One region of the Pseudomonas sp. I2 genome, then DNA from elsewhere that is predicted to be linked to it. Evidence: predicted binding sites of a transcription regulator. Region 1 holds the regulator's gene; the other holds the start of a gene.

The links. Region 1 encodes FliA, which starts transcription of late flagellar genes. Its sites were predicted from a motif close to CTAAAGTTTNNNNNNNNNNNGCCGNTAA; they were not measured.
Region 2: the regulator FliA is predicted to act here: its motif matches at 1,662-1,689, upstream of WCE05_RS19590 (methyl-accepting chemotaxis protein).

Annotation. Positions count from the first base shown of each region.
Region 1 covers NZ_JBCGFQ010000034.1:20,540-24,955, reverse strand. The annotation lists gene WCE05_RS17690 (protein phosphatase CheZ) at 1-645, opposite strand, end outside; gene WCE05_RS17685 (chemotaxis response regulator CheY) at 664-1,038, opposite strand; gene fliA (RNA polymerase sigma factor FliA) at 1,142-1,882, opposite strand; gene fleN (flagellar synthesis regulator FleN) at 1,879-2,712, opposite strand; gene flhF (flagellar biosynthesis protein FlhF) at 2,803-4,113, opposite strand; gene flhA (flagellar biosynthesis protein FlhA) at 4,125-4,416, opposite strand, start outside.
Region 2 covers NZ_JBCGFQ010000041.1:29,745-34,160, forward strand. The annotation lists gene WCE05_RS19590 (methyl-accepting chemotaxis protein) at 1-1,571, opposite strand, end outside; gene WCE05_RS19595 (neutral zinc metallopeptidase) at 1,806-2,693, opposite strand; gene pcaH (protocatechuate 3,4-dioxygenase subunit beta) at 2,894-3,613, shown strand; gene pcaG (protocatechuate 3,4-dioxygenase subunit alpha) at 3,624-4,229, shown strand; gene trmA (tRNA (uridine(54)-C5)-methyltransferase TrmA) at 4,339-4,416, opposite strand, start outside.

The sequences.
Region 1 (4,416 bases):
ATGTTCGATACCGGCAAAACGGTCGACCTGGCTTGCCATCAGCACGAGCTTGAGCAGATTGCTTTCGACTTCGGTGACCAACGCGGTCACGCGCTTGATCACCTGGCCGGTCAGGTCTTGATAGTCCTGGGCCAGGAGAATGTCGTTGAGATGGCCTGCGACCTTGCGGTTACCCTCGACGCTGTGCGTCAGGAAACTGTCGACGCGCTTGACCAGCTCGCGAAACTCCGGCGCGGCGACCTCGCGGCGCATGAAGCGCTGCCAGTCGGCACTCAGGTTCTGGGCTTCGGCGGCCAGGTCGTTGAGCACCGGGGTGCCCGCTTCCACCAGGTCCATGGTGCGGTTGGCGGCGCCCTCGGTGAGCTTGACCACATAGGCCAGGCGCTCGGTGGCGTCGGTGATCTGCGACATTTCCTCGGCCTGCGGCATGCGCGGGTCGATCTGGAAACTGACGATCGCGCTGTGCAACTCGCGGGTGAGCTTGCCGACTTCCTGGTACAGGCCGCGGTCGCGGGTCTGGTTCAGTTGGTGGATCAACTGCACCGCCTCGCCGAACCGGCCGTGCTCAAGGCTCTCGACCAGTTCCTGGGCATGTTTCTTCAGGGTCGATTCGAACTCACCCAGCGACGTGTTTTTCTGCTCCATGGCGCCCCCTGACGTGACTCAACCGTTGACGCGTTCGAAGATCTTCTCGATCTTCTCCTTGAGCACCTGGGCGGTAAAAGGCTTGACCACATAGCCGTTGACCCCGGCCTGGGCCGCTTCGATGATCTGGTCGCGCTTGGCCTCGGCAGTCACCATCAGCACCGGCATGTGTTTGAGGCGGTCATGGGCGCGGACCTTGCGCAGCAGGTCGATGCCGGACATGCCGGGCATGTTCCAGTCGGTCACCAGGAAATCGTAATGGCCGTTTTCCAGCATCGGCAGCGCCGTGGTGCCGTCGTCGGCCTCGTCGGTGTTGGTGAAGCCCAGGTCACGCAACAGGTTCTTGATGATCCGCCGCATCGTCGAAAAGTCGTCAACGATGAGGATTTTCATGTCTTTGTTCAATTAGACCTCCAAGCAGTCCTAGACGCGCTCGGCCCCGAGCACGCATTCAATCAATTGGGCATCATTTACAACGACTGCGGCGAACCTGGCTTCAGCGCGCCCGCCATTCCCCCAGGCGGCTGCGCAGGCGCGCCGCGCACTGGCTGTGCAACTGGCTGACACGCGACTCGCTGACCCCCAGTACCTCACCGATCTCCTTGAGGTTCAGCTCTTCGTCGTAGTACAGCGCCAGCACCAGGCGCTCACGCTCCGGCAGGTTGGCGATCGCATCGGCCAGCGCGGCCTGGAAGCGCTCGTCCTCCAGGTCGCGCGAGGGCTCCTGCTGGCCACTGGCGCCATCCTCGTGCAGCCCCTCGTGCTCGCCGTCCTGCAACAGGTCGTCGAAGCTGAACAGGCGGCTGCCCAAGGTATCGTTCAGGATCCCGTAGTAATCATCGAGACTCAATTGGAGTTCGGCAGCAACTTCATGATCTTTAGCGTCACGGCCGGTACGCGCCTCGACGGCACGTATCGCGTCACTGACCATACGGGTGTTGCGGTGCACCGAGCGCGGCGCCCAGTCGCCCTTGCGGACCTCGTCGAGCATGGCGCCACGGATGCGGATACCGGCGTAGGTCTCGAAGCTGGCGCCCTTGCTGGCATCGTACTTGTTGGCCACTTCCAGCAGGCCGATCATGCCGGACTGGATCAGGTCCTCGACCTGCACGCTGGCCGGCAGGCGCGCCAGCAGGTGATAGGCGATGCGCTTGACCAGCGGGGCGTAGCGTTCGACCAGTTCGTACTGGGCATCGCGCGACGCCTTGCTGTACATCTTGAAACCGCTCGCGTTCATAGCACCGGCCCTGCGCTGGTGGGCTGCACCAGGCGCTCGACGAAAAACTCCAGGTGCCCGCGCGGGTTGGCCGGCAACGGCCAGCTGTCGACCTTCTGCGCGATGGCCTTGAACGCCAGCGCACACTTGGACCGCGGGAAAGCCTCGTAGACCGCCCGCTGCTTCTGCACCGCCTTGCGCACGCATTCGTCGTAGGGCACGGCGCCGACATACTGCAGCGCGACATCGAGGAAACGATCGGTGACCTTGGTCAACTTGGCGAACAGGTTGCGGCCCTCCTGCGGGCTCTGCGCCATGTTGGCCAGCACGCGAAAACGGTTCATGCCGTAGTCGCGGTTGAGCAGCTTGATCAGGGCGTAGGCGTCGGTGATCGAGGTCGGCTCGTCGCACACCACCAGCAGCACTTCCTGGGCCGCGCGGACGAAGCTGACCACCGAGTCGCCGATGCCGGCGGCGGTGTCGATCACCAGCACGTCGAGGTTGTCGCCGATCTCGCTGAACGCCTGGATCAGGCCGGCATGCTGGGCAGGCGCCAGGTGCACCATGCTCTGGGTGCCAGAGGCGGCCGGGACGATGCGCACGCCACCGGGCCCCTGCAACAGCACGTCGCGCAGTTCGCAGCGGCCTTCGATGACATCGGCCAGGGTGTGCTTGGGCGTGAGGCCCAGCAGGACGTCGACGTTCGCCAGGCCCAGGTCGGCGTCCAGCAGCATGACCCGCCGGCCCAGCTCGGCCAGTGCCAGGGACAGGTTCACTGAAACGTTAGTCTTGCCGACGCCACCTTTGCCACCGGTTACGGCGATCACCTGTACGGGATGCATGCTACCCATGTTCGTTCTTTACCTTGTCTCGCTTGGACCCAGGCCACATGAGGGGCTGAACTCGACCCCCTGATGTAGGTACTTTGCGCTGCACATTCATCAACCCGCGCGCTTGCCAGGGTTGTGATAGAGATCAGCGAACATGTCGGCCATCGCCTCTTCGCTGGGCTCGTCCTGCATTTGCACACTGACTGCGCGGCTGACCAACTGGTGCTTGCGCGGCAGGTGCAGGTCGTCGGGAATGCGCGGCCCATCGGTAAGATAGGCCACCGGCAATTCATGACTGATGGCCAGGCTCAGCACTTCACCGAGGCTGGCCGTTTCATCGAGCTTGGTCAGGATACATCCGGCCAGGCCACAGCGCTTGTAGCTGTGGTAGGCGGCGGTCAGCACCTGCTTCTGGCTGGTGGTTGCCAGCACCAGGTAATTCTTGGCGGCAATGCCGCGCCCGGCAAGGGTTTCCAGTTGCATGCGCAGGGCCGGGTCGCTGGCTTGCAGGCCAGCGGTATCGATCAGCACCACGCGCTTGCGCAGCAACGGCTCCAGCGCCTGGGCCAAGGACTGGCCCGGATCGACGTAGGTCACCGGTACGTTGAGGATGCGCCCCAGTGTCTTGAGCTGCTCCTGGGCACCGATACGGAAGCTGTCCATGCTCACCAGCGCCAGGTTATGCGCGCCGTACTTGAGCACGTAGCGCGCCGCCAGCTTGGCCAGGGTGGTGGTCTTGCCCATGCCGGCCGGGCCGACCATGGCGATCACCCCGCCCTCCTCGATCGGCTCCACCTCTGGAACCTCGATCATCCGCGCCAGGTGCGCCAGGACCATGCGCCAGGCATGCCGTGGTTCGCCGATCTCGGCGGTCAGGTCGAGCAGTTCGCGGGCGATCGGGCCGGACAGGCCGATGCGCTGCAGGCGGCGCCAGAGGTTGGCCTGCTGCGGCTTGCTGCCCTGCAACTGGCTCCAGGCCAGGGAGCCGAGCTGCACTTCGAGCAGCTCGCGCAGCCCCGACAGCTCCGAGCGCATGGCATCGAACAGACGCGGGTCGACGGCAGCCGGAGCCTGCGCGGCGGCAGGCGGCGGCAGGTCGACATGGGGCTCGACCAACGGCTCCGAGGCGGTCAGCGGCAGGCCGGCGAACAATTGGCGGTTGCCTTCGTCGGTGTCGTTGCGGCTGCCCAGCTCGGCCTGGGCGGTGGCGATGCGCGACTGGGTCTTGCGCAGTTCGTCCTCGAGCTCGGCATTGGGCACACGTGGGGCCAGGGCGGACAGCTTGTAGTCCAGCGCGGCCGTCAACTCGACACCGCCGGCGATGCGCCGGTTGCCGATGATGGCGGCATCGGCGCCCAGCTCATCGCGAACCAGCTTCATGGCCTGGCGCATATCGGCGGCGAAAAAACGCTTAACTTGCATAACCCACTACCTCAGCCATTGGGGCCCACGGTGGCAACGATGGTGACTTGCTTGTTGTCAGGTATTTCCTGATACGCCAGAACATGCAAATTCGGTACAGCCAGGCGGCCGAATCGCGACAGCATCGCGCGGATCGGGCCCGCTACCAGCAGGATAGCCGGATGACCCTGCATTTCCTGGCGCTGGGCCGCCTCGATCAACGAACGTTGCAGCTTCTCGGCCATGCTCGGCTCCAGGAGAACACCGTCTTCCTGGCCTTGCCCGGCCCTTTGCAGACTATTGAGCAAAATCTGTTCCAACCTG
Region 2 (4,416 bases), on a different contig from region 1:
TCCTCGGTGGACTGCTGGGTACGCTGGGCCAGGCCGCGTACCTCGTCGGCCACCACCGCGAAGCCACGGCCGGCTTCACCGGCGCGTGCCGCCTCGATGGCGGCGTTGAGCGCCAGCAGGTTGGTCTGCTCGGCCACCGACTTGATCACGTCCATGACGCTGCCGATCTTCTGGCTTTCTTGCTGCAGCAGGCTCATGGCCTCGGTGGAGCGATGCACCTCGGCGGCCAGGCGCTCGATCTGGCTGACCGCCTCGCCCACCACGCGATCGCCGGCACGGGCTTCCTCATCGGCGCCGGTTGCGGCATGGGAGGCCTGCTCGGCATTGCGCGCCACTTCCTGGACGGTCGCGGCCATCTCGTGCATCGCCGTGGCGACCTGGTCGGTCTCGACCTTCTGGCTGTTGGCGCCTGCGCTGGTCTGCTCGGTCACCGCCGACAGTTCCTCGGCGGCACTGGCGATCTGCGTGACGCCGTCGCGAATACCGGTGATCAGCTCGCGCAGGGTCACGCCCATGCGGGCGATGCCCTGCTGCAGCACGCCCAGTTCGTCGCGACGGGTGACGCGCAGGTCCTGGGTGAGGTCGCCGCTGGCGATCTTTTCCACCACATCCAGGGTCTCGCGCAGCGGGCGGGTGATCTGCCGGGTGATGAGGAAGGCCGCCAGCACGCCCACCAGCAGCGCCAGCAGCGTGGCGATGGTCTGCAGGCTGCGCGCCTGGGCGCTTTCGTTGTCGCGGCGCTCGAGCTGGATCTTGTACAGCGCATCGCTGCGCTTGACGATATCGGCACCCTGTACGGTCATTTCCGCGCGGGCCACGCCAATCTCGGCGGTGGCGTCGCGGAACTGACGCACGGCATCGCGATAGGCCAGCATGGCACGCTCGAACTGCTGGATAGGCGCGGTCTCGCCCGGCAACTGGCGCTTGAGGTCGTCGATTTGCGCCAGTGCGGCATCGAGCTGGCGCAGGGCGGCCTGTTCGGCATCGGGGGTGAGGTCGGTGATGTAGTTGCGCACGTCCAGGCGCACCTGGGCCAACTGTTGCTCGACCTTGCTGACCACCAGGTACTGCGCCAGGCGGGCGGCATCGTCCTGCGGGCTTGCCAGCACGTCGCGGCCGATCGTCTCGATCGCATCGTGGGCCTGGCTGGCGGTCTGGCCCATGGCCTCACGAGCGGCGAGGGTGGCCCTGTAGCCTTTGCGCATCTTGTCCAGCGAGACCCGGTACTCACTGATGGTCTGGCCCTGCTCGCGCAGCAGCTTGAGGTTTTCCGGGCTCTTGAAAGTGTTGACCAGGTGTTGCTGCTGGGCGCCGAAGGTGTCGAGCTTGTCCAGCACGTTGGCGGCCGAGGTGTCGTCGCCGTTGGTCAGCATGTATTGCAGGCGCGCGACGCGCAGGTTGGTCAGGTCGCTGTTGAGCTGGGTGATGTCGCTCATCCAGTTGCTGCGGTCGATCAGGCTGCCCAGGCTGGTCCAGCCGGTCAGGGCCAGCAGGCCGGTCAGCAGCAGGACCAGGCCGAAGCCCAGCCCGAGTTTAAGGTTGACGCTGATGTTGGCAAACCAGCTGTTCATGCACGCTCTCCCGAAGTGATTTTCGCTCTCTTGATCTCCAACCGCCGGGCGTTTGTTGTTATCAGGTGGGCCCGCTGATTCGTGGAGGGGTTATCGGCAAGCAGGGCCGAAGCTGAAACGCTTTTTCGAGAACATTTGAAACGTTTGCGTGCGGGAGATCGCGGAGGGCGCTCTGCGCCCCATTCGCGGGCTTGCCGGGACGTCGGAGCGCCGCGAATGGGGTTTAGGTCGGTTTCAGAGGCTGCGTGCGTTGAAGGTATCGCAGCGATTGACGTCGCCGCTGGAAAAGCCGGCCTTGAACCAGCGCACACGCTGGGCCGAGGTGCCATGGGTGAACGAGTCCGGCACCACGCGGCCCTGGCCGCGCTGCTGCAGGCGGTCGTCGCCGATGGCATTGGCGGCGTTGAGGGCTTCCTCGACATCGCCCGGCTCCAGCCAGTTCAGGCGTTTCTGCGCCTGGTAGGCCCAGACCCCGGCCAGGCAGTCGGCCTGCAGCTCCTGGCGCACCAGCAGGCCGTTGTCGCCCTCCATGCGCTGGCCACTGCGGCGGGCAGCGTCGACCTGGGCAGAGACCCCCAGCAGGGTCTGCACATGGTGGCCGATCTCATGGGCGATCACATAGGCCTGGGCGAAGTCGCCGGCGGCGGCGAAGCGGGTTTCCATTTCGCGGAAGAACGTCATGTCCAGGTACACCCGTTGGTCGGCCGGGCAGTAGAACGGTCCGACCGCCGAGGAGGCGAAACCGCAGGCCGAGCTGACCTGGCCGCTGAACAGCACCAGCTTGGGGTCGCGGTACTGTTTGCCGGCCTGGGCGAACAGGGCTTTCCAGGTATCTTCGGTGTCGCCGAGGATCGAGGCGACGAACTCGGCCTGCTCGTCGTTGGCCGGCGGTGCCTTGCCACCCGCCCCGGCAGGGACCTGCTGCTGTTGCTGCTCCATCTGGCCGGCGATCTGGCCGAGGATCTGCAACGGATCCTGCCCGGTGATCCAGCCGATCCCCACGATCAGCAGGATCGCGCCAAGCCCCAACCCCTTGCCGCCGCCAAAACGCATGCCGCCGCCACCACCTGCGCCGCGGGCATCGACTACGTTGTCGCTGCGTCGGCCTTTTCGCCATTCCATGAAATGCTCTCCGGAGCGTGAAACATGAAGACAAAGATTAGTTCAGTGTCGCTGCGCCTGTCAGCCGGCGTGTGCATCCATAACCAAAAGGTTATGGATGGTCAGCATGTTTTCAATATTCACGCTGCCCGGCCTGTTCGAAACTGCAGGCCAGCCTGCCACGCACAGGCGACTCCATAATTCCAAGAGAGGAAAACGGCATGCCCGCCCAGGACACCCGCCGCTTCGTGATCCGTGATCGCAACTGGCACCCCAAGGCCTTCACCCCCGACTACAAGACGTCCGTGGCACGCTCCCCGCGCCAAGCCTTGGTGAGCATCCCGCAGTCGATCAGCGAAAGCACCGGCCCGGACTTTTCCCACCTCGGTTTCGGTCCCCATGACAACGATCTGCTGCTGAATTTCAACCATGGCGGCCTGCCGATCGGCGAGCGCATCATCGTGGCCGGGCGTGTGCTCGACCAGTACGGCACGCCGGTGCCCAACACCCTGGTGGAGATGTGGCAGGCCAACGCCGGTGGTCGCTACCGGCACAAGAACGATCGCTACCTGGCGCCGCTGGACCCGAATTTCGGCGGTGTTGGCCGCTGCTTGACCGACCGCGACGGTTACTACAGCTTCCGCACCATCAAGCCTGGCCCCTACCCCTGGCGCAACGGCCCCAACGATTGGCGTCCGGCGCATATCCATGTGTCGATCAGCGGCCCGTCGATCGCCACCCGGCTGATCACCCAGCTGTATTTCGAAGGTGACCCGCTGATCCCGCTGTGCCCGATCGTCAAGTCGATCGCCAACCCCGACGCGGTACAGCGGCTGATCGCCAAGCTCGACATGAGCAACGCCAACCCCATGGACTGCCTGGCCTATCGCTTCGACATCGTGCTGCGCGGCCAGCGCAAGAGCCACTTCGAGAACTGCTGAGGAGCCTGCCATGCCTATCGAACTGCTGCCGGAAACCCCTTCGCAGACCGCCGGCCCCTACGTGCATATCGGCCTCGCCCTGGCGGCGGCCGGCAACCCGACCCGCGACCAGGAGATCTGGAACCGCCTGGCCAAGCCGCACGCGCCGGGCGAGCACATCCTGTTGATCGGCCACGTGTATGACGGCAACGGCCACCTGGTGCGCGATTCGTTCCTGGAGTTCTGGCAAGCCGACGCCAGCGGCGAGTACCAGGACCACTACAACCTGGAAAACGCCTTCAACAGCTTCGGCCGCACCGCCACCACCTTCGACGCCGGCGAGTGGACCCTGCACACGGTCAAGCCAGGGGTGGTGAAGAATGCCGCGGGCGTACCCATGGCGCCGCATATCAACATCAGCCTGTTCGCCCGTGGCATCAACATCCACCTGCATACGCGGTTGTATTTCGACGATGAGGCCGAGGCCAACGCCACGTGCCCGGTGCTCAACCTGATCGAGCAGCCGCAGCGGCGCGAGACGCTGATCGCCAGGCGCTGCGAGGTGGAAGGCCAGGCGGCGTATCGCTTCGATATCCGCATTCAGGGAGAAGGAGAGACGGTGTTCTTCGACTTCTGATGCACCGGAAAAGCATCGCCGGCAAGCTGGTTTCCACAGGCACCGCGTAGCCCTCAAGCTCAGCGCATTGCCTGTGGAAGCCTGCTTGCCGGCGATAGCGCCCGTGCGGTCAGCGCCGTACCAGCAGCACGCCGCTTTCCATGTGGTGGGTATACGGGAACTGGTCGAACAGCGCGCAGCGCTCGAT